2 regions of the Bradyrhizobium dasycarpum genome follow, and region 2 is predicted to be linked to the other one. Evidence: riboswitches for the same ligand, from Rfam matches in the RefSeq annotation. Region 2 holds a riboswitch; the other holds the start of a gene.

Region 1 (10,664 bases), 1.4 Mb from region 2:
ATCTCGATCCCGGCGAAACCGCCAAGATGGTGGAGGACGGCATCAGCCGCATCCAGGCCGCGGGCGGCGCCGACATCGTGCTGGTCGATCCGCAATATTCGCCGGCCGTCAACCAGCGCGCCGAGAGCGCCGGCAAGATGGTGAAGCTGCTCAGCAAGGTCGCCGAGCTCCGTCACGTCGGAATCTTCCCGCGCTTCGAGGTGATGCGTGACTGGCACGAGAAGCAGGCCATTCCGGTCGAGGGCTTCGTGATCGCCGACGGCCTGCACATGAACGATTGGGGCTATGCCTGCTTCGCCCAGCTGCTCGGCGACGACATCATCCGCTCGGTCGGCCAGATCAAGCTCGGCGTCAACGTGCCCGCTGACGTGCGGACGTATCGGCCGATGTAAGAGGGTGCGTAGGGTGGGTTAGGCGAAGCCGTAACCCACCACGGTCTATCTCCGCGGATGCAGAAGAGGTGGATTGCGCCTTCGGCCAATCCACCCTACGAGACCTCGCTTCGCTTCACGCCTGCTCCAGCGCCGCCGTCAGGTCCTCGATCAGATCGTCGGCATGCTCGAGCCCCGCCGAGAAGCGGATGAAGCCTTCGCCGATGCCGAGCGCGGCGCGGTCTTCCGGCTTCAGGCGCTGATGCGTCGTGGTGGCCGGATGCGTGACGAGGCTCTTGGCGTCGCCGAGATTGTTCGAGATCCTCGCCAGCTTCAGCGCGTTGAGCACGCGGAACGCGGCCGCCTTGCCGCCCTTGACCTCGAAGCCGACCAGCGTCGAGCCGCCACGCATCTGCTTTTTCACCAATGCGGCCTGCGGATGATCGGCGCGGCCGGGATAGACCAGCCGCGAGATCTTCGGGTGGCTCGCCAGCACCTCGGCGATGCGCGCCGCGGTCTCGGTCTGCGCGCGCACACGCACGCCGAGCGTCTCCAGGCCCTTGAGTAGGACCCAGGCGTTGAACGGCGAGATCGACGGCCCGGTCTGGCGCATGAAATTGTGGATGTGCTCGGCGATGAAGGCTTCCGAGGACAGGATGATGCCGCCGAGGCAGCGGCCCTGGCCGTCGATGTGCTTGGTCGCGGAATAGACCACGACGTCGGCCCCGAGCGCGAGCGGGCTCTGCCAGATCGGGGTTGCGAACACGTTGTCGACGACGAGCCGCGCGCCGCCCTTGTGCGCGATCTCGGCGATCCCGGGAATGTCGAGCACGTCCAGCGTCGGATTGGTCGGGCTCTCCAGGAAGAACGTCTTGGTGTTGGGCCGCAGCGCGCGCTGCCATTGGTCGAGGTCGAGGCCGTCGACCAGCGTGGTCTCGATGCCGTAGCGCGGCAACAGGTCCTGCACGACGTAGAGGCACGAGCCGAACAGTGCGCGGGAGGCCACGACGTGATCGCCGGCCCTCAGCGGCGCCAGGATCGCGGTCGTCACCGCGGCCATTCCGGTCGCCGCCGAGCGGGCGGCCTCGGCGCCCTCGAGCTCGATCATGCGGCGCTCGAACATCGCGATGGTGGGATTGGAATAGCGCGAATAGATGAAGCCGGGGTCCTCGCCCTTGAACCGCGCCTCGCATTGCTCGGCGGTGTCGTAGACATAGCCCTGGGTCAGGAACAGCGCCTCCGAGGTCTCGCCATATTGCGAGCGCAGGGTGCCGGAATGGACCAGGCGGGTTTCGGGGCGGTAAGCAGCAGGCGACTTCGACATAGGACCCTCCGACATGACCGTGAACGCGAAAACGGTCACAAAAAAACCGGCCTGGATATCTCCACGGGCCGGGATCACAGAGGTCCCCGGCCTGTTTAGCGACTTATTTAACGTGGCTGCAAGCCGGCCGGCTCAAATCACCACGGGATAAGTGATGCTCATATTCGGCAATGCCCTTTCCGTCAAGGCGTCCATCGGATAGCCGTAAAAGACCTGTATTTCCGGCGTGTCCGGATGCATTTGAGCCCTGATGAGGACCCCCGGTTGACGTTCACGGTCGCGCCCGACGCCAATGGTATCCTGCCCGACCGCATGATCGCGGCGATGGCGGAGGCGGGGCTCATCCGGCCCGCCTACGACTTCGTCGAGAGCCAGATCCAGCCGGCCAGCCTCGATCTGCGTCTCGGCGACATCGCCTATCGCGTCCGCGCCAGCTTCCTGCCCGGTCCCGGCGCCACCGTCGCCGAGCGCATCGACGAATTGAAGCTGCACGAGTTCAGCCTCGCCGACGGCGCCGTGCTGGAGACCAACTGCGTCTACATCGTGCCGCTGCTGGAAAGCCTGGCGCTGCCGCCGGAGATCGTCGCGGCCGCCAACCCCAAGAGCTCCACCGGCCGGCTCGACGTCTTCACCCGCGTGATCGCCGACGGCACCCGCCGCTTCGACATGATCGGCGCCGGCTATCACGGCCCGCTCTATGCCGAGATCAGCCCGAAGACCTTTCCGGTGCTGGTGCGCGAAGGCTCGCGCCTCAGCCAGGTGCGCTTCCGCACCGGCGATGCCATCCTCAACGCCGACGAACTCGACGGCTTGCACGCCGCCGAGCGTCTGGTCGATGTCGACGATGCCGATCTGTCGGGCGGCGTCGCCGTCTCCGTCGATCTCTCCGGCGAGAAAGCGGGCGGCTTCGTCGGTTATCGCGCCAAGCGTCACACCGGCGTCGTCGACGTCGATCGCCGCTCCGGCTACGCGGTGGAGGATTTCTGGGAGCCGATGTCGGCCCGTCCGGACGGCAGCCTGATCCTCGATCCCGGCGAGTTCTACATCCTCGCCTCGAAGGAAGCCGTGCAGGTGCCGCCCGACTACGCCGCGGAGATGGTGCCGTTCGATCCCCTGGTCGGCGAGTTCCGCGTGCACTATGCCGGATTCTTCGATCCCGGCTTCGGCTATGCCGGCGCCGGCGGACAGGGCGCGCGCGCCGTGCTGGAGGTGCGCTCGCGCGAAGTGCCGTTCATCCTCGAGCACGGCCAGATCGTCGGCCGTCTCGTCTACGAGAAGATGCTGGCCCGCCCTGATGCGATGTACGGCCAGCGTATCGGTTCCAACTACCAGGCCCAGGGCCTCAAACTATCGAAGCATTTTCGGGTGTAGCCCGATCCTGTAGCCCGGATGGAGCGAAGCGAAATCCGGGGCAGTCTCACTTGTGGCACGATCCCGGATTACGCGGAGCCTGTCATCGGGCGGCGCTCCGGCGCCGACCCGGTGGCTTTGTCCGGGCTACGAGGTGAGCATATGACCAATCCATCCGAACTCGATGCAAGGATCGCCGAAGGCGTCGCGGATGCGCTGATCTATTCGGATCGCTCGGGAACGATCATGCGCTGGAACGGTGCCGCGGCGGCCCTGTTCGGCTTCTCCGCTGCGGAAGCGCTCGGCCAGAATCTCGACCTGATCATTCCCGAGCATCTGCGCGCCGCGCACTGGAAGGGCTTTGAGGCCGCGCTCGCCAGCGGCAGCATGAAGCTTGCGGGCAAGCCGACGCTGACCCGCGCGCTGCACAAGAGCGGACGCAAGCTCTACATCGAGATGACGTTCGCCCTGGTGCGGGATTCCGCCGGCAACGTCCTCGGATCCGTGGCGATGGCGCGCGATGTCACCGAGCGGGTCGAGCGTGAGCGCGCGGCCAAGGCGCCGCCGCAAACTTCGTGATGCGGAATTGACGGGTCATCGCGCAGGGCGCCCTGCACGGGCGTGATGTTGCCTGCCGCGGGGTGCAGTGACACACTCGATCGAAACAACGATCGGGAGCGAACATGGCCGCCGCTTTGGACGCCGCGCAGGAAGCCCAATGGAAGCGCTGGCGCGCGGTCGCCGACCTCTATCACGCTTTTTTCACCGGACTCATCCTCACCGTCGTGACGCGGCGCGGCACCGCTGACGCCGCCGAGTTCGTCTTCCGCGTGTTTCGCCGCCAGCAGCAGGAGCGCTTCCTGCCGGGCCTCGCGAAGCTCGGGATCGATCATCTGCCGCCGGCGGTGGCGGCCGCGCAATATCACTACCTCTCCAACTGGATCGGCGGCGTGCATGTCGAGTACATGTACGAGAGCGACGCCAAGGCCTGGATCCGCTATCCGCCGCCGCGCTGGATCTGGAAGGGCACAGCGATCTGCGGCGTGCCGGGCGAGGTCTCGCGCGCGATGCTGCGCGGCTGGCACGCCAACAATGGCGCAGCCCTCGGCGATCTCAGGCTCGGCTTCGTCTGCACCAAGCAGAGCGTCGACGGCCAGGATGGGCTGGAAGGCTACTATCACCAATACGATCATCCGCTCGAGCCGGACCAGCGGCTGGTGTTCGCGCGCCACCTCGAGGCGCCGCTGTTCGATGCGAAGACCGCGCCGGCGCTTCCCGTGGCGAGCTGGCCGAAACCGCGTCTGGAAAAAGCCTATCGCAATTACGCGATGGAATATGTGCGCACCGCCGCGCCCGTCATGGTGCAGCTGTTCGGTCCTGAAGACGCCGGCTATCTGCTGCGCCTCACCGGCAAGCTGATCGGGATGCAATATTTCGACGACGTCGCGGCCGCGCTGGCGATGAGCCGCGGCGGGGCAAGCGAATTCGTCGCGTTCCTGAACGCGCTGCTTGCCGCGCAGGATGATGCGGTCGAGACCGCACGATCCGAAGGTGCCTTCGAGGTCCGCCAGCAGACGTGGAAGCTGATGGACGACGTCGCTGACTATCACCCGGCTTGCGCCAAGGTGCTGGAGGGGCTGTTCGAAGGCCTCGCCGCAGGCTGCGGGCGGCATATCGCCGTGCATCTGCGCCCCGCCGCCGGTTGCCGCCCGCCATTGGTCTGGTCGATCGAGTAGCCCTGCCCATCGGAATGCGCTGCCGCAGGGCACGCCTGCATCCGGCGCAGGAGGAATCGGCCATGGCCGTGCTAACAAGCCTCCCGGCGCCCCGCGCGAACAAATTGATTGCCACACCCAAGCATTGCCGCGCCGCAAGGGGCGCCCGTGCCCCGGAGAGGACATGTCCGACATCGCCGAGATCCCGGTCGATGAGCAAGAGCGGCCGCTGCCGCCGCCGGTGCGAAACGCGCTGACCGACGGGCCGATCCTGCGCACGCTGCTCGGCCTCGCCTGGCCCAACGCGATCGCGCTGTCGGCCGGCACCTGCACGGTGATCGCGGAAACCTCCTATATCGGCCGGCTCGGCGTCGAGGCGCTGGCGGCGATGGCGCTGGTGTTCCCGACCATCATCCTGACCATGACCATGTCGGGCGGCGCCATGGGCGGCGCGGTGGCGTCCGCCATTGCACGCGCGCTCGGTGCCGGCGATCGCGAGCGCGCCGGCACGCTCGCCGCGCACGCGATCCTGATCGGCATCAGCTTCGGTCTCGTCTTCATGCTGGGCATGCTGATCTTCGGGCCCAAAGTGCTGGAGATGCTCGGCGGCCGCGGCGATGTGCTGACCCATGCAATTGCCTACACGCAGGTGTTTTTCGGCGGCGCCGTGCTGCCCTGGCTGCTCAACACCATGGCCGGCGTGCTGCGCGGCACCGGCAACATGAAGCTGCCGTCGTTCCTGATCCTCAACTCGGCGGTCTGGCAGATCGTGCTGGGTGGCATGCTCGGCCTCGGGCTCGGGCCGGTGCCGCAATTCGGCATGCGCGGCGTCGCGGCCGGCGCGCTGATCGCCTATTCCATGAACATCTGCATCATGGCCTGGTACCTGTTCTCCGGGCGCGCGCGCGTCACACCGAAGCTGCGCGGGCTGCGCATCCAATGGGCGATGTTTTTCGACATCCTCAAGGTCGGCGCCATCGCCTGCTTCTCGCCGCTGCAATCGGTGCTGACGATCTCGATCTTCACCCACATGCTGGCGCAGTTCGGGACCACGATCCTCGCCGGCTATGGCATCGGTGCGCGGCTCGAATTCCTGCTGACCTCGATCGCGTTCTCGTTCGGCATCGCCTGCGTGCCGATGGTCGGGATGGCGATCGGCGCCGGCAACATTGCACGCGCCCGGCGCATCGCCTGGATCGCCAGTGCGGCGGCCTTCGTCGCCGTCGGCGCACCGGCCTGTGTCGTTGCGATGTTCCCCGACCTCTGGATCGACATCTTCACCGACAGCGCGGCCGTGCGCGCGGCGAGCCATCAATATCTCTCGACGGTCGGACCGTTCTACGCCTTTTTCGGCATCGCCACGACGATGTATTTCTCCTCGCAGGGCGCGGCCAAGGTGATCGGGCCGGTTCTGGCGCAGACGGCGCGGCTGGTCTATATCTCGGCCGTCGGCTGGTGGCTGTCGACCCATGAGGCCAGCGCGCAGAGTTTTTTCTGGCTGGCCGCGAGTTCGATGGTCGTGCTCGGTCTGCTCTCATCCTCCAGCGTCGTGCTGACGCGCTGGGGACCGCGCGGCAGCAAGCCTGCGATCAGGCCAGCGCTGTCGGGTGCCGTCGACTAGCGATGCTTGTGGCGGCGATGGCTGCTGCCGCCGCCGGTATTGGCGAGCCGCATCAATTGCGGGATCATCGCCATCATGTCGCCGCCACCGGCGCCGCCGAGCATGCCCATGATGTCGCCGCCGCCCATGCCGCCGAGCCCGGTCGGCACATAGCCGCTTCCGGCCATCGGCGTGTAGCCGCCGTAATTCGGCGCGCTGAAGCCGCCGCCGCCCATCATGCTACCAAGTCCGCCGCCGCCGTTCTCCATCATGCGGCTCATCATCGGGCCCATGGTCTGCATCATCATGGCGAAGCGGCGCTTGCCCATCTTCGCCTTCATCATCTCCAGCATCGGCGCCATCTGGGTCATCATGTCCTCGCCGCCGGCGCCGCCTCCGCCGAATCCGGCGAACTGCGCCTTCGCCGGCGTGCTTGCGGCAGAAAACAGCAGCAGCACGGCGGCCGCCTGGCAGATCACCTTGTCCGCACCTTTCATGGCATGCTCCTCGCGTGCGCAGCCCGCCGGGACAGCGGGGCCAACCGGACGCACGCCGCGATGGTTACGGCCGGCGAGGGCGGAGCTCTGTGCGAAAACTCACAGAGGGCGGTCAGGCCGCGGCAGCCGGAAACGCCCTGAGCAGGGCGATGGCGGCATCCTTGGTCTGTCCCTGGACGTAAGCTGCAAGCTCGTTCGGCAGCATGTCGATGATCCATACCAGGCGGCATCTCCGCTCGCCGTCGGCGATCACCTGCACCGAGGCGCTGTAGTGCTTCAGCCGTTCGTTGCTGATGGCGTAGACGAGACGCCGGCGCGCGTCGTCGCAATCGACCAGCACCTCGCGTGCCACCGAACCGTTGGCGAAGGTGACGATGCGCGCATCGCCGTCGAGCGCGCAGGCGGTGACGAAGCCGGGCACCAGCCGTTCATGCAGCGCGCCGAAATCGCGTACCGCGTCCCAGACGTCGTTCGCCGCGGCGGGTAGGGAGATATCGTTGTGGATGGAGGCCATGGGAAGTCCCTTCGTTGGAGTCATTCCGGGGCGCGCGAAGCGCGAACTACGGCGCGCCGTTGCGCCCTGAGAATCTCGAGATTCGGGTCTGGTGCTTCGCACCAGCCCGGAATGACGGCGTATGAGGCACCTCAGGTCATGGCTCACGCACAGACCGCCTCGACATTGTTGCCGTCGGGATCGATCAGGAACGCCGCATAATAGGTCGGGCTGTAATCCTTGCGCGGTCCGGCGCCGCCGTTATCGCGGCCGCCGCTCTTCAGCCCTTCGCTGTGGAACGCCTTGACCGCGTCATGGCTGCCGGCGCGAAACGCGATGTGCGCGCCGTCGGCCTTGCGGCCCTTGTTGAGGTGCAGCCACAGGGCCGGCGCATCCTTCGGCCCGAAGCCGGCATAGCCGTCGCCGCTGGAGCACAGCACGTAGCCGAGCGGCGCCAGCACCGCGGTGTAGAAGCGCGTCGCGGCGTCGAGGTCGGCAACGCGAAGTCCGATGTGGTCGTACATGTTCGTCTCCATGTGCAAAGCGCGCCGAGACTGGCGCGCGCCGGAGACGAAGCTAGTCAGTTGAGGGCAAGCTGCTCTTGGAGAATCTTGCGCATCCCCTTCGAGGCCTGGCGGAACTTGGTCGGCGATACGCCGGCCGCGCGGTGGAAGGTGCGGACGAAATTGGAGAGATCGCCGAAGCCGACGTCATAGGCGACATCGGTCACCGTGATGTCGTCGTCCGCGAGCAGCCGTGCCGCGTGCCGCAGCCGCGAGCGCACCAGATATTGATGCGGGGTGACGCCGAGCACGCTCGAGAACAGCCGCAGGAAGTGGAACGGGCTGAGGCCCGCATGCTTGGCGGCCTGCTCGAGGATCGACCTCGGCGTGGGAATTGTCGTCGATCCACAGCGCGGCCTCCACTGCGCGGCGGCGGTCGCGCGCATTGGGCGTGGCCGGCTTGCGCGGCTTGCCCGAAACGACGTCGACGAAGCGGCCGGCCAGGATCTGGCCGACCTCGTCGAGGCCGATGTCGCTGTTGCCATCTGCCGCCGTCTGGGCGAGCTCGCCCAGCACCATCAATTCGGGCAGCGGCGGCGTGGCGCCGACCTGCCAGATCTCGCGCCGTCCACCGAGGGCATCGACCATGTCCTCGCCGAAGAAGAATCCCAGGCAGACGTCGCCGCTGACATGCTCATGGGTGCAGGTGTATTCCTCGCCGGGCGCGCCGACCAGCATCGAGCCCGCCACCAGCTCGAAGAACCCGGCGCGGCAACGGCAGCCGAAGCTGCCCGAGCGCACATAGGCGATGGAATGCCCGGTGCGGCATTCGGCAAACGGCGTATCGTCCGGTCCCGCGTCGCAGCGAAACTCGCAGACCGTCATCGATTGTGTCGTCAGCAGCGTGGTCGCATCCATGCCGCCTTATCTAGGTGGACGGCCTCGGCGGAGCAACGGGCAGCAGCACCTCGAACAGCGTCTTGCTGGCGACCGGATGGGCGCCCTCCAGCGCCAGCAGCCGCCGCTTGGAGATCACTCCGCCATAGGGCGAGAGCCGGTCGGTGTAATTGCCGGCCTCCAGCACCCGGTGGCAGGGCACGATCAGCATGTAGGGATTTCTGGCGATCGCCTGCGCCACCGAATGCGCCGCGCCTGAGGCACCCAGCGCCTTGGCGACCTCGTGATAGGTGCGCGTCTCGCCGCGCGGAATCGAGCAGGTGAATTCATAGACGCGCCGATTGAAGCCGGACACGCCGCCGGCATCCAGGCTGACCTCGGAAAAGTCAGGGTCGCCGCCTTGCAGCAGGCTCACGATGCCCTCGATCGCCAGCTCCGCGTTCTCGCACGGCCGCTGCTCGCGCGCCTCGGGATGGACCTGGAAGATCCGGCGGCGGGTGTCGATCTCCCGCGCTTCCGGCAATTGCACGGCGACGACGCCGGTGCCGCTCCAGATGATGCCGCAGCGGCCGATGGCCGTGTCGAATATCGAATAGCCGCGCCCCACCATGCACACGCCCCACTCAGTGCACGTTGCTCCCCAGACATAAGATCATAACACCGCCACAATCCGGCGCACCCAAAATCTTGCCAAAACGTTAAGAAGCGTTCGGCCGGCTGCGCCAAACCGCTTGGCGGCAGGCGCCGTCTCGGCTAATCAGGACGGGCGCGGAGCAGCGCTTCCGCGGGCGTAGTTCAATGGTAGAACGGCAGCTTCCCAAGCTGCATACGAGGGTTCGATTCCCTTCGCCCGCTCCAACGCTTACTTCGGCAGGCTTCGCAGAAATTCCACGATCTCCGCGTTCACCTCCGCCGGCCGCTCCTGCTGCGTCCAGTGTCCGCAGCCGGGCAGCATCCTGATCCCGCGCAACTGCGGCACCCATTGCTTCATGTTGGCGAGCTGCTCGGCCGCGCCGGGGAAGGCGACGACCATGTCGTGATCGCCGGCGATGAAGAGCGAAGGCACGGTCACCTTCACGCCCTCGAAGGCACCCATCAGCTCCCAGTTGCGATCGATGTTGCGGTAGTAGTTGAGCGGCCCGCGAAATCCGCTGCGGCCGAATTCGGCGCCGTAATAGTCGAGGTCGGCGGCGCTCAGCCACGACGGAAGCGGCACCTGCACCTTCGGCAGCATCCCGTCCTTGCGCGAGACCATGCCGACGCCGACGGTCCGGCCCTGGCGCTCGGCATTGGCGCGGATCGCCGCCGCTCCCTCGCCGGAGCCGCCATAGAGCATAGCGCCGAGCGTTGCGCGCGGATCTCGCTCGAATTCCGCTTCGGCGATGCCCGGTTCCTGGAAGTACAGCTGATAGAACTGCGCATCTGCCGTCTGGGGCATGACGCTCGTCGGCCGCACCGGGCTCCGCGGCCGATAGGGCACGCTGAGGATAGCAGCGGCGCGGAAGCGATCAGGCCGCAGGCGCGCCGTGTGCCAGGCGATCGTGGCGCCCCAATCATGCCCGACGATGACGGCGTGTTCCGCCTCGAAGGCGTCGAGCACGCCGACGAGATCGCCGACCATATGGAGGATCGTATACTGATCGATCGCGTCAGGCCGATCGCTCTTGCCATAGCCGCGCATGTCGGGCGCGACCGCGTGGTAGCCGGCCGCTGCCAGCGCCTCGAGCTGGTGCCGCCAGGAGTACCAGCCTTCCGGAAAGCCGTGGCAGAGTAGCACCATTGGCCCCTTGCCGTGCTCGGCGACGTTGAGGCTGATGCCATTGGCCTTGATCGTCCGCTGCGTCGGCTCGCCCATGTCATCGCCTCCCGGTCACCGCAGTCGGCGATCCTAATCCGCGCTGCAGGCTTCGCAAA
Region 2 (10,664 bases):
AAACCCGTTGATCGCGCCGGCGGAGCGCAGCCACGCGACCCGCGCCCCCTCTCGAACGGAGCTGAACTTGGTTCGGTTCGAAAATGTCGGATTGCGTTACGGCCTGGGGCCGGAGATCCTGCGCGACCTCAGCTTCCAGATCCCGGCGCACTCGTTCCAGTTCCTCACCGGCCCGTCGGGTGCCGGCAAGACCTCGTTGCTGCGCCTGTTGTTCCTGTCGCATCGACCGACGCGGGGCCTCGTCAATCTGTTCGGCCACGACATCTCGCAGCTCGGCAAGGACGAGATCGCGGATTTGCGCAAGCGCATCGGCATCGTGCTCCAGGATTTCCGCCTGCTCGATCACATGACGACCTATGAGAACGTCGCGCTGCCGTTCCGTGTCATGGGCCGCAGCGAGTCGAGCTATCGCAAGGAGGTGATCGACCTGTTGCGCTGGGTCGGGCTTGGCGACCGCATGGACGCGCTGCCGCCGATCCTGTCGGGCGGCGAGAAGCAGCGCGCAGCGATCGCGCGCGCCGTGATCTCGCGGCCGCAGCTGCTGCTCGCGGACGAGCCGACCGGCAGCGTCGATCCGACGCTCGGACGCCGCCTGCTGCGGCTCTTCATCGAGCTCAACAAATCGGGCACCGCCGTCATCATCGCGACCCACGACATCGGCCTGATGGACCAGTATGAGGCGCGGCGGCTGGTGCTGCACCAGGGACGGTTGCACGTCTATGAGTAGGACCGACGAGCGCGGCGTGATGGTCGACCTCGGGCAGGAGCGTCCGCAGCTGCCGGCCAAGGCGCGCAACATGTCGCCGATCGTGCCGCGCGCCTCGATCCAGGGCCGGGCCCTGGTCGCCGTCGTCGCCATCATGACCTTCCTCGCGTCGATGGCCACGGGCACCGTGCTGCTGGTCAGCGCCTCCGCCGCGGAATGGCAGTCGGACGTGGCGAGCGAGATCACCATCCAGGTTCGTCCGCAAACCGGGCGCGATCTCGAACGCGACACCGCAGCGGTGACGGAGGCGATGCGCGCGCAAGCCGGCGTCGTCGAGGTCAAGCCGTTCAGCAAGGAGGAGAGCGGCAAGCTGCTCGAACCCTGGCTCGGCACCGGGTTGTCGATGGACGATCTGCCGGTGCCGCGCATGATCATCGCGCGCGTGCAACCCGGCACGCCGCTCGATCTCGAGGCCTTGCGCGCGCGGGTGAACCAGGTCGCGCCGGGCGCCAGCGTCGACGATCACCGCGCCTGGATCGAGCGCATGCGCTCGATGACCAACGCCACCGTGCTCGCCGGCCTCGGCATCCTCGCGCTCGTCATCGTCGCGACGATCATCTCCGTCTCGTTCGCGACCCGCGGCGCCATGGCGGCGAACCGCCCGATCGTCGAGGTGCTGCACTTCGTCGGCGCCGGCGACCGCTACATCGCCAATCACTTCCTGCGTCATTTCCTCAGGCTCGGCCTCGAGGGCGGGGTGATCGGCGGCGGCGCCGCCATGCTGGTGTTCGGCTTCTCCGAGTCGATCGCCGGCTGGTTTTCCGGTACCCCCGTCGGCGACCAGTTCGCCGCGCTGCTCGGCACCTTCTCGCTGCGGCCATCCGGCTACATCGTGCTTGCGGTCCAGGCCGTGCTGATCGGCGCCATCACCGCGGTGGCCTCGCGCCAGACGCTGTTCGCGACCTTGAACGACGTCGACTAGGGTTGAGATACCGGACTCCACTTCGCCTCAAAACATCCTAAAATCAGTCAGGGAAGGGATCACCGACATCGCATGACCTCGCCGACCGACGATCGATCGCCGAAACTGCCGCGCGGCTGGCTGCGCGCGGCAATCGTGTCGGCGATTGCGCTGGCCTTCGTCGGCGCCGCGGCGGGCTTCGTCGCGTTCCTGTCGCAATTGCGCGGCGCCGAGATCGCACCGAGCCGCAAGGCTGACGGCATCGTGGTCCTGACCGGCGGCTCCTCACGGGTCTCGGATGCGATGGCGCTGCTCGCCGCTGGTTACGGCAGGCGACTATTGATCTCCGGCGTGCACCCGACCTCGACGGCGAACGACATCTCCAGGACGTTGCCGGAGAACCAGTCCTTCATGACCTGTTGCGTCGATCTCGACCGCACCGCGCTCTCGACCCGCGGCAACGCGGCGGAGGCGCGGCGCTGGGCCGAAGGGCGCCGCTTCAAGTCGCTGATCGTGGTCACTTCGAACTACCACATGCCGCGCGCGCTGGTGGAATTCTCGCATGCGATGCCGGAGACGGCGCTGATCCCGTTCGCGGTGGTCGGCGACAAATGGCGCGAGGAACCGTGGTGGACCTCGGCGTCCACCTTGCGGCTGCTGCTGTCGGAATATGTCAAGTACCTCGCGGCCGAGCTCAGGGTGCGGCTGGAGGATTTCGGGATTGACCTTTCGCCCGAGATATCGGAGCAGCCTGCAGGTCGGCAGCCAAAGCGGCCCGCCACCGCCCAAGCCAATTGACGTGCCAATTGAGACGCCAGTTGACCGGCAAATTGATGGACCATCGATGTTCCTGATTTTCCTGCGCTCGCTCGTGTTCAACGTGCTGTTCTACGCCGTGCTGGTATGCCTTGCGATCGTGGCGCTGCCGACCTTCGCATTGCCGCCACGCGCCATGCTGACGGTCGCCGAATGGTGGGCGAAGGCGACGCTGGTCCTGATGCGGGTGGTCTGCAACATCAAGGTGGAATTCCGGGGGACGGAGAAGATCCCGCAGGGGCCGTTGGTGATCGTGGCGAAGCACCAGTCGTTCTGGGAGACCTTCGTGCTGCCCGGCTTCTTCGACCGCCCGATCTTCATCCTCAAGCGTCAGCTGATGCAGATTCCGGTGTTCGGTCAGTTCCTGGTCAAGACCGGCATGATCGCGATTGATCGCAATGCCGGCGTGAAGGCGCTCCTGGACATGACCCGGCGGGCGCGCGAGGCGGTGCGCAGCGGCCGGCAACTCGTGATCTTTCCGGAAGGCACGCGCCGCGCGCCCGGCGCGCCGCCGGATTACAAGACCGGCTTTGCGCAGATCTATTCGTCCTGCGGCGTGCCGTGCCTGCCGGTCGCGCTCAACTCCGGCCTGTTCTGGCCCCGCCGCACCTTCCTGCGCTATCCCGGCACGCTCGTGGTGGAGTTCCTCGATCCGTTGCCGCCGGGCCTGCCGAAAGACGAGTTTCTCTCCCGCGTGCAGACGGCCATCGAGGATGCGACCGGCCGCCTCGTCGAAGCAGGCCGGAAAGAGCAGGAGCAATTGATCGGCTCGGCGCCGAGCTACAGGCCGGCAGAGGGCTAGCGGCTTTCGCGGTCTTCGTTTTGACCCGCGTGCAGGGAATGCGCATCGCCATGCAGCATCAATGCAAGCTGGTGCAGCTGCGTGTCGCGAAAGCCTTCGGCTTCGATCGCCTTCACCGTCGCGGTCACATAGTCGCGGTTGGCGCCCGACTGGCCATGGCCCTGGAGGACATGGCGGTGCTGCTCGGCGAGCGAGAGGCGGCCGGCATATTGCGCATGGCCGCGGTCGACGACATAGGTGAGCGCGGAGACGCGCTGGCGCGCGTCGTTCTCCAGCCACACCGAGCGCATCACCTCGCGATAGACCGAGGTGACCTGCTCGCGCGCGCGCAAGTAAGCGACGACCTCGGTGCGATTCCTTTCAGCGACGCGGAAGGCGATGCCGCGGCAGGCGCCGCCGCGATCGAGCCCGAGCACCAGGCCCGGCTTCTCCGGCGTCCCGCGATGCACGAAGGAATAGACGCAGAGCGCGCGATGCTCGCCGACCAGCCGCGCCGGGACGCGCTCCTCGAAGTCGAAGCCCGGCCGCCACATCAGCGAACCGTAGCCGAACACCCAGAGGTCGCCTTTGGCGGTGGTGACGGAGGGGAGGGTGATTTCCGACATTTCGGGCACGGCTACCAGAATGAAGGTCCCAAGCGAAGCGAATTCTCCGCCTTTCGCCGCAGCCGCACCACGCTTACATTTGCCTGAATCTGGGATCAAAGGGTCGCCGCATGTCCAATATGACCGTTGCCGCAGGCCGCCGCTCCCGTTGGGGCCTTTTCGTCGCCCCCATTCTCGTCGTGATCCTCGCCGTCGCGTGGAGCTGCTTCTGGTTCTATGCGGCCTCGCAGGCCGAAACGGCCGCAGACGCCTGGCGGGCGCAGGAGGCAAAGTCCGGCCGCATCTATGATTGCGCCAAGCGCTCGATCGCGGGCTTCCCGTTCCGCTTCGAGGTCCAGTGTTCCGGCGCCAGCGTCGCCCTGGTGTCGCAGAACGCAAGCAGGACGCCGTTCACGGCGAAGCTCGACAACATCCTGGTCGTCGCCCAGGTCTATGATCCCAAGCGCGTCATCGCCGAGTTCTCCGCGCCTGCGACGCTGACCGACGGCATCACGCAAAACACCTTCGTGGTGAACTGGAGCAAGGGCCGCGCCAGCGTGGCCGGTCTGCCTGCCGTGCCGGATCGCGCCTCCATCGTGTTCGACGACCCCGCCCTCAACCGTGTCGACGGCAGCGTGCAGGTGCCGCTTGCGCGCGCCAAGCAGGTCGAGCTGCACGGCCGACTCGCGGATGGATCACCGTCCGATCACCCCGTGATCGAGACCGTGGTCCATGTCGCGCAGGGCAGCATCCAGGGCGTTCATCCCCTGCTCGCCGAGCCGTTCGAGGCAGACACGCGCGCCAAGGTCACCGGCCTCTCCGACCTCACGCCAAAGCCGTGGCCGCAGCGCTTCCGCGAGATCCAGGCCGCCGGCGGTCACATCGAGATCGTGCAGTCGCGGATCCAGCAGGGCGAGATGATCGCGATTGCGGCCGGCACGCTCGGCCTTTCGGCGAGCGGCCGGCTCGACGGCGAATTGCAGATGACGGTGACCGGCCTCGAACGCGTGATCCCCGCGCTGGGAATCGAGAAGATGCTGGAGGAGGGCGTGCCGCAGGCAACGCTCGACCGCGTCGCGCCCGGCGTGAAGTCGCAGGACCTCACCAATCTGTTCGGCGCGCTCGATCGCGCCGTTCCAGGCCTCGGCAAGGTCATCAAGCAGAACGCCAATGCCGGTGTCGCCGCCGGCATCAACTCGATCGGTAGCGAGAGCACGCTCGAAGGCAGGAAGGCGCGCAGCTTCCCGCTGAAATTCGTCGACGGCGCCGTGCTGCTCGGCCCGGTCAAGGTCGGCCAGATCCCGCCACTGTATTGACTTGCGTCATTCCGGGGCACGCGTAGCGTGAACCCGGAATCTCGCGCATCAATTTCGGGATTCCGGGTTCGACGCTGCGCGTCGCCCCGGAATGACGGAAGATGAGGAGGCGCCTCTACGGCTTCTTCAGCGCCGCCAGCGGCCGGCCGAAATCCGGCGCGGCCGAGTCCTGGCCGATCTCGACGATGCCGCGGCGGATGGCGCGGGTGCGGGTGAAGTGGTCGAACAGCGCCTCGCCGTCGCCGCGACGGATCGCGCGCGTGAGCTTGGCGAGATCCTCGGTGAAGGTGCCGAGCATCTCCAGCACGGCCTCCTTGTTGGCGAGGAAGACGTCGCGCCACATCGTCGGATCGGAGGCCGCGATGCGGGTGAAATCGCGGAAGCCGCCGGCGGAAAACTTGATGACCTCCGATTCCGTCACCTGCGCCAGCTCGTCGGCGGTGCCGACGATGGTGTAGGCGATCAGATGCGGCAGATGGCTGGTGATGGCGAGCACGAGATCGTGATGGTCCGGCGTCATCACCTCGACCTTGGCACCCATCGCCGCCCAGAACGCCCGCAGGCGATCGGTCGCCGCGGCATCGACGCCTTCGGGCGGGGTCAGGATGCACCAGCGGTTGATGAAGAGCTCGGCGAAGCCTGAATCCGGCCCCGAATGCTCGGTGCCCGCCACCGGGTGCGCCGGCACGAAATGAACGGTCTTCGGCAGATGCGGCGCCATGTCCCTGACGATCGCGCCCTTGACCGAGCCGACGTCGGAGACAACAGCGCCCGGCTTCAGATGCGCGGCAATCTCCTGCGCCACCGGCCCGCAGGCGCCGACGGGAATGCAGAGGATGACGAGATCGGCATCCTTCACCGCTTCCGCATTGGTCGCCACCACCTTGTCGACGATACCGAGCTCCATCACCCGCGCGCGCGTCTTCTCCGAGCGCGCGGTGGTGACGATCTCGCCAGCCAGGCCCTGGAGCTTCGCAGCGCGCGCGATCGAGCCGCCGATCAGGCCGAAGCCGATCAGCGCCACGCGCTGGAAGTGCGCCTGCTCGCTCATTTGCCGGCCATGAAGTCGCGCAAGCCGTCGACCACGAGGCGGTTGGCCTCCTCGGTGCCGATGGTCATGCGCAGCGAATGCGGCAGGCCGTAGTTCTTCAGGCCGCGCAGCACGAGGCCGCGCCTGGTGAGGAAGGCGTCGGCGTCGTCGGCGGTCCTGCCCTTGTCGGTCGGGAAATGGATCAGCACGAAATTGGCGACGCTCGGCGTCACCTTCAATCCGAGCTTGCCGATCTCCTCGGTCAGCCAGTTGCGCCAGGTCTCGGTGAACTGCTTCGACATCGCCTGGTGCGCGGTGTCCTCGATCGCGGCGACCGCGGCATACATCGCCGGCGTCGACACGTTGAAGGGACCGCGGATGCGGTTGACGGCGTCGATGATGTGCTCGGGGCCGAACATCCAGCCGATGCGCAGCGCGGCGAGACCGTGGATCTTGGAGAAGGTGTGCGTCACCACCGTGTTCTCGGTGGTGGCGACGAGCTCGATCCCCATCTCGTAGTCGTTGCGCGAGACATAGTCGCAATAGGCGGCATCCAGTACCAGCAGCACGTGCGACGGCAGCCCGGCGCGCAGCCGCTTGACCTCGTCGAACGGGATGTAAGTGCCGGTCGGATTGTTGGGGTTGGCGAGCCAGACCAGCTTGGTCTTCGGCGTCACCGCCTTGAGGATGGCATCGACGTCGCAGGTGAGATCCTTCTCCTGCGCGATGACGTTCTTGGCGCCGACCGCCATGGTCGCGATCGGGTAGACCAGGAAGCCGTGCGTGGTGGAGATCGCCTCGTCGCCGTGGCTCAGATAGGTGTGGGCGAGCAGATTGAGGATCTCGTCCGAGCCGGCGCCGCAGATGATGCGGTTGGGGTCGAGCCCGAAGGAGCGGCCGATCGCCTCGCGCAGCACGCGCGAGGTGCCTTCCGGGTAGTCTTCCAGGTGGTCCGCCACGCGCTTGAACGCCTCGATCGCCTTGGGCGAGGGCCCGAACGGCGTCTCGTTGGCCGAGAGCTTGAACACCTTGCGGCCCGGTTCGGCGACCGGGCTCTTGCCGGGCGTATAGGGCGCAATATCGAGAATGCCGGGATTCGGCACGGGGCGGGACATCTTGAACTCCGAAAATGGCAGGGCGTGGCGCGTGGTTTACGATTTCGCCCCGGTCGGGGGCACCGTATAGCGCGTTGCGTGGCTGCCGACGAGGGCCACGGAGCGCACCGAGGCCCCCGCCTCGATCAGGGCAGCCCTGATCTTGTCGATGCTGGTCGCGCCGGTAACCGAGACCAGCAGCGCCGCGCCGTCGAAGGCCGTGTCGGGCACCGCCACGATCTCGGCGAGCGGCGACAGGGCGCGCGCGACCTCGGCGTTCCAGCCCGACACACGCACGCTGAAGGTCTCGACCTCCGTCACCAGGGCGCTGTCGGGCACACGCGAGACCGCGAACACCGGCATCGCCGCCGGATGGTCGGCACGCTCGACGAAGGGCATCCGCGCGATGATCTTCGGCGCGCCGGCGGCTTCCAGCTCCAGCCACCACGGCGTGCGGCTCGACGTCGCCGAGACCAGCGCCAGATCGCCCTTGGATCTCGCCACCGCCTCGACCGCGGCCTGCGCGCTGAAATGCGCGACGTAAGGCACCGTGAAACCGAAATGGAAGCGCGCGGAATCGCGCATCGCCGGCTCGCTCACCGAGATGTCGGCATGCACGGAGAACGGCGCCTGCACATAGGTGAAGGTCGAGATGATGACGCGCCAGATGCTCTCGACCGTGTCGAGCGGCAGGATGCCGCGATGACGCTGCACGATCTCGCGCATCATGGAGGCCTCGCGCGCCGGGCGGAACGCGGAGCCGACCTCCTGGGTCTGCTTCACCTGGATCAGGCGGTCGATGATGTCGCCGCGCTGCATCAGCAGGCGATGCATGGCCTCGTCGATCGCATCGATCTCCTTGCGCAATTCCTGCAATGATGGCGGCGCGGGCGGACGTTGGGACATGTCTGACTGTCGATCGTTCCGATGGGGGATGCCCTGATTAGGCAGTCGAGGCGGCGAAAGCAAAGAGAAATGACGTCCTTCCCGGGCGACGCGGCAGAGGCGAATTGAGCCGATCCGGGCCGCGACTTGACGAAAACCGCCCAAGACGGTAGCTTTTGCCCGTTCCGTGGTCATTTGAGCCGGCCGGCTTGCAGCCACGTTAAAAAACTCGCTAAACAGGCCGGGGACGCTTCCGATCCCGGCCGAACCTATCGTTCAGGCCGGGTTTTTCATGGCCTGATGCAAGTGGCGGTCAGCGTTTGATCGCAAACGAGGTCGATGGTCAGATGGGTGGCGTCAAGTCGATACCGAGTCCTGCGATCAGCGCCGACGAGCGGTCGCATGAGGTGGATCATCCGAGCTCGCAGGTTGCGCATTTCGGCGCCGAGCAGCCGCTGCGGCTCGATTGCGGCGTCGATCTCAGCCCGTTCCAGATCGCCTACCAGACCTATGGCGAGCTCAATGCCGATCGCTCCAACGCGGTCCTGATCTGTCATGCCCTGACCGGCGATCAGCATGTCGCCAATGTCCATCCCGTCACCGGCAAGCCCGGCTGGTGGGAAACCCTGGTCGGCCCCGGCCGTCCGATCGATCCCAAGCACTACTTCATCATCTGCTCCAACGTGATCGGCGGCTGCATGGGCTCGACCGGGCCGGCGTCGATCAATCCCGCCACCGGCAAGGTCTGGGGGCTCGATTTTCCCGTCATCACGATTCCGGACATGGTGCGCGCACAGGCCATGCTGATCGACCGGCTCGGCATCGACACATTGTTTGCGGTGGTCGGCGGCTCGATGGGCGGCATGCAGGTGCTGCAATGGACCGCGGCCTATCCTGCCCGCGTGTTCTCCGCGCTGGCGATCGCCTGCGCGACGCGGCACTCGGCGCAGAACATCGCCTTCCACGAGCTCGGCCGCCAGGCCGTGATGGCCGATCCCGATTGGCACGGCGGCGGCTATGCCGATCACGGCATCCATCCGCATCGCGGGCTCGCGGTGGCGCGCATGGCGGCGCACATCACCTATCTCTCCGACGCGGCGCTGCATCGCAAGTTCGGCCGGCGCATGCAGGATCGCGAGCTGCCGACCTTCTCGTTCGACGCCGACTTCCAGGTCGAGTCCTATCTGCGCTACCAGGGCTCCTCCTTCGTCGAGCGCTTCGATGCCAATTCCTATCTCTATCTGACGCGCGCGATGGACTATTTCGACATCGCCGCCGACCATGGCGGCGTGCTGGCGAAAGCGTTCGCCGACATCAAGACCCGCTTCTGCGTCGTCTCCTTCACCAGCGACTGGCTGTTTCCGACCTCGGAATCTCGCGCGCTGGTGCATGCGCTGAACGCCTCGAGTGCGCGGGTGTCGTTCGCGGAGATCGAGACCGATCGCGGACACGACGCCTTCCTGCTCGACGTGCCCGAATTCTTCGACATCTCCCGCGCCTTCCTGCAATCGGCAGGCAAGGCGCGCGGGCTCACCGGCAGGAAGGACGGCTAGCGATGTCTGTACAGGAAGTGCTGCCGCTCGGCGGCCTTGCGGCGAGGCAGTCCGGCCAGTTTCGCGCCGATCACCTCCTGGTCGCCGAGATGGTCAAGCCGGGCTCGAAGGTGCTCGACGTCGGCTGCGGCGAGGGTGACCTGCTGCAGCTGCTGGAGACGCGCGGCATCGACGGCCGCGGCATCGAGCTGTCGCGCGAGGGCGTCAACCGCTGCGTCGCCAAGGGCCTCGCGGTGGTGCAGGGCGACGCCGACACCGACCTCGTCAATTATCCCGACGACGCCTTCGACTACGTGATCCTGTCGCAGACGCTGCAGGCAACGCGGCAGCCGCGGGTGGTGCTGGAAAACCTGCTGCGCATTGGCCGAAGAGCCATCGTCTCGTTCCCGAATTTCGGCTTCTGGAAGATGCGGCTCCAGCTGCTGGTCGGCGGCCACATGCCGCGCACCGAGAACCTGCCGGCGACCTGGTACGACACTGCCAACATCCATTTCTGCACCATCAAGGATTTCGTGCAGCTCTGCGACGAGATCAACGTCAAGATGGAGCGCTCGGTGGCGCTCGATCTCTACGGCCGCCCGGTGCCGCTGAACCTGCCCTGGTGGGTGTGGAACATGTTCGGCGAGCAGGCGGTGTTCTTGCTGAGCAGGGGCGGGGGGAAATGAACTCTCTCCGTCATTGCGGGGCGATGCGAAGCATCGAGCCCGGAATCCATCGCGCCACAGTTTGCGGCCCCATGGATTCCTGGGCCTGCGCCTTCGGCGCATCCCGGAATGACAGCTAGTGTGGAGCTAAAGACCGCGGATCCCGCGCCGGCCAGCGCCCCGCTTCCACCAGCGTCACGAACTGCTCGACGCTTTCATTGAACAGCGCGGGCTCTTCGAGATTGAGCACGTGGCCGGACTTCGGAAACATCG

What was found. A riboswitch is a leader RNA that binds a small molecule or an ion and turns the genes downstream of it on or off. The one in region 2 is predicted to bind S-adenosylmethionine.
Region 1: it holds a riboswitch for S-adenosylmethionine, as region 2 does, so the genes downstream of both, ACETMP_RS25920 (O-succinylhomoserine sulfhydrylase) here and ACETMP_RS19345 (homoserine O-acetyltransferase) in region 2, are expected to answer to the same signal.

What each region holds. Positions count from the first base shown of each region.
Region 1 covers NZ_CP169574.1:5,440,392-5,451,055, forward strand. Annotated here, with positions in the region: gene ACETMP_RS25915 (SGNH/GDSL hydrolase family protein) at 1-392, shown strand, start outside; gene ACETMP_RS25920 (O-succinylhomoserine sulfhydrylase) at 508-1,695, opposite strand; SAM riboswitch at 1,770-1,849, opposite strand; gene ACETMP_RS25925 (2'-deoxycytidine 5'-triphosphate deaminase) at 1,930-3,066, shown strand; gene ACETMP_RS25930 (PAS domain S-box protein) at 3,208-3,624, shown strand; gene ACETMP_RS25935 (hypothetical protein) at 3,729-4,781, shown strand; gene ACETMP_RS25940 (MATE family efflux transporter) at 4,945-6,381, shown strand; gene ACETMP_RS25945 (hypothetical protein) at 6,378-6,857, opposite strand; gene ACETMP_RS25950 (SRPBCC family protein) at 6,970-7,371, opposite strand; gene ACETMP_RS25955 (VOC family protein) at 7,515-7,874, opposite strand; partial or broken gene ACETMP_RS25960 (helix-turn-helix transcriptional regulator) at 7,931-8,771, opposite strand; gene ACETMP_RS25965 (methylated-DNA--[protein]-cysteine S-methyltransferase) at 8,782-9,360, opposite strand; tRNA gene ACETMP_RS25970 (tRNA-Gly) at 9,535-9,608, shown strand; gene ACETMP_RS25975 (alpha/beta fold hydrolase) at 9,613-10,605, opposite strand.
Region 2 covers NZ_CP169574.1:4,013,152-4,023,815, reverse strand. Annotated here, with positions in the region: gene ftsE (cell division ATP-binding protein FtsE) at 68-727, shown strand; gene ACETMP_RS19385 (cell division protein FtsX) at 720-1,688, shown strand; gene ACETMP_RS19380 (YdcF family protein) at 1,761-2,465, shown strand; gene ACETMP_RS19375 (lysophospholipid acyltransferase family protein) at 2,512-3,285, shown strand; gene ACETMP_RS19370 (gamma-glutamylcyclotransferase) at 3,282-3,890, opposite strand; gene ACETMP_RS19365 (DUF2125 domain-containing protein) at 4,001-5,185, shown strand; gene ACETMP_RS19360 (prephenate/arogenate dehydrogenase family protein) at 5,301-6,236, opposite strand; gene hisC (histidinol-phosphate transaminase) at 6,233-7,330, opposite strand; gene ACETMP_RS19350 (chorismate mutase) at 7,367-8,215, opposite strand; SAM riboswitch at 8,372-8,451, shown strand; gene ACETMP_RS19345 (homoserine O-acetyltransferase) at 8,542-9,747, shown strand; gene metW (methionine biosynthesis protein MetW) at 9,750-10,412, shown strand; gene ACETMP_RS19335 (alpha/beta fold hydrolase) at 10,528-10,664, opposite strand, start outside.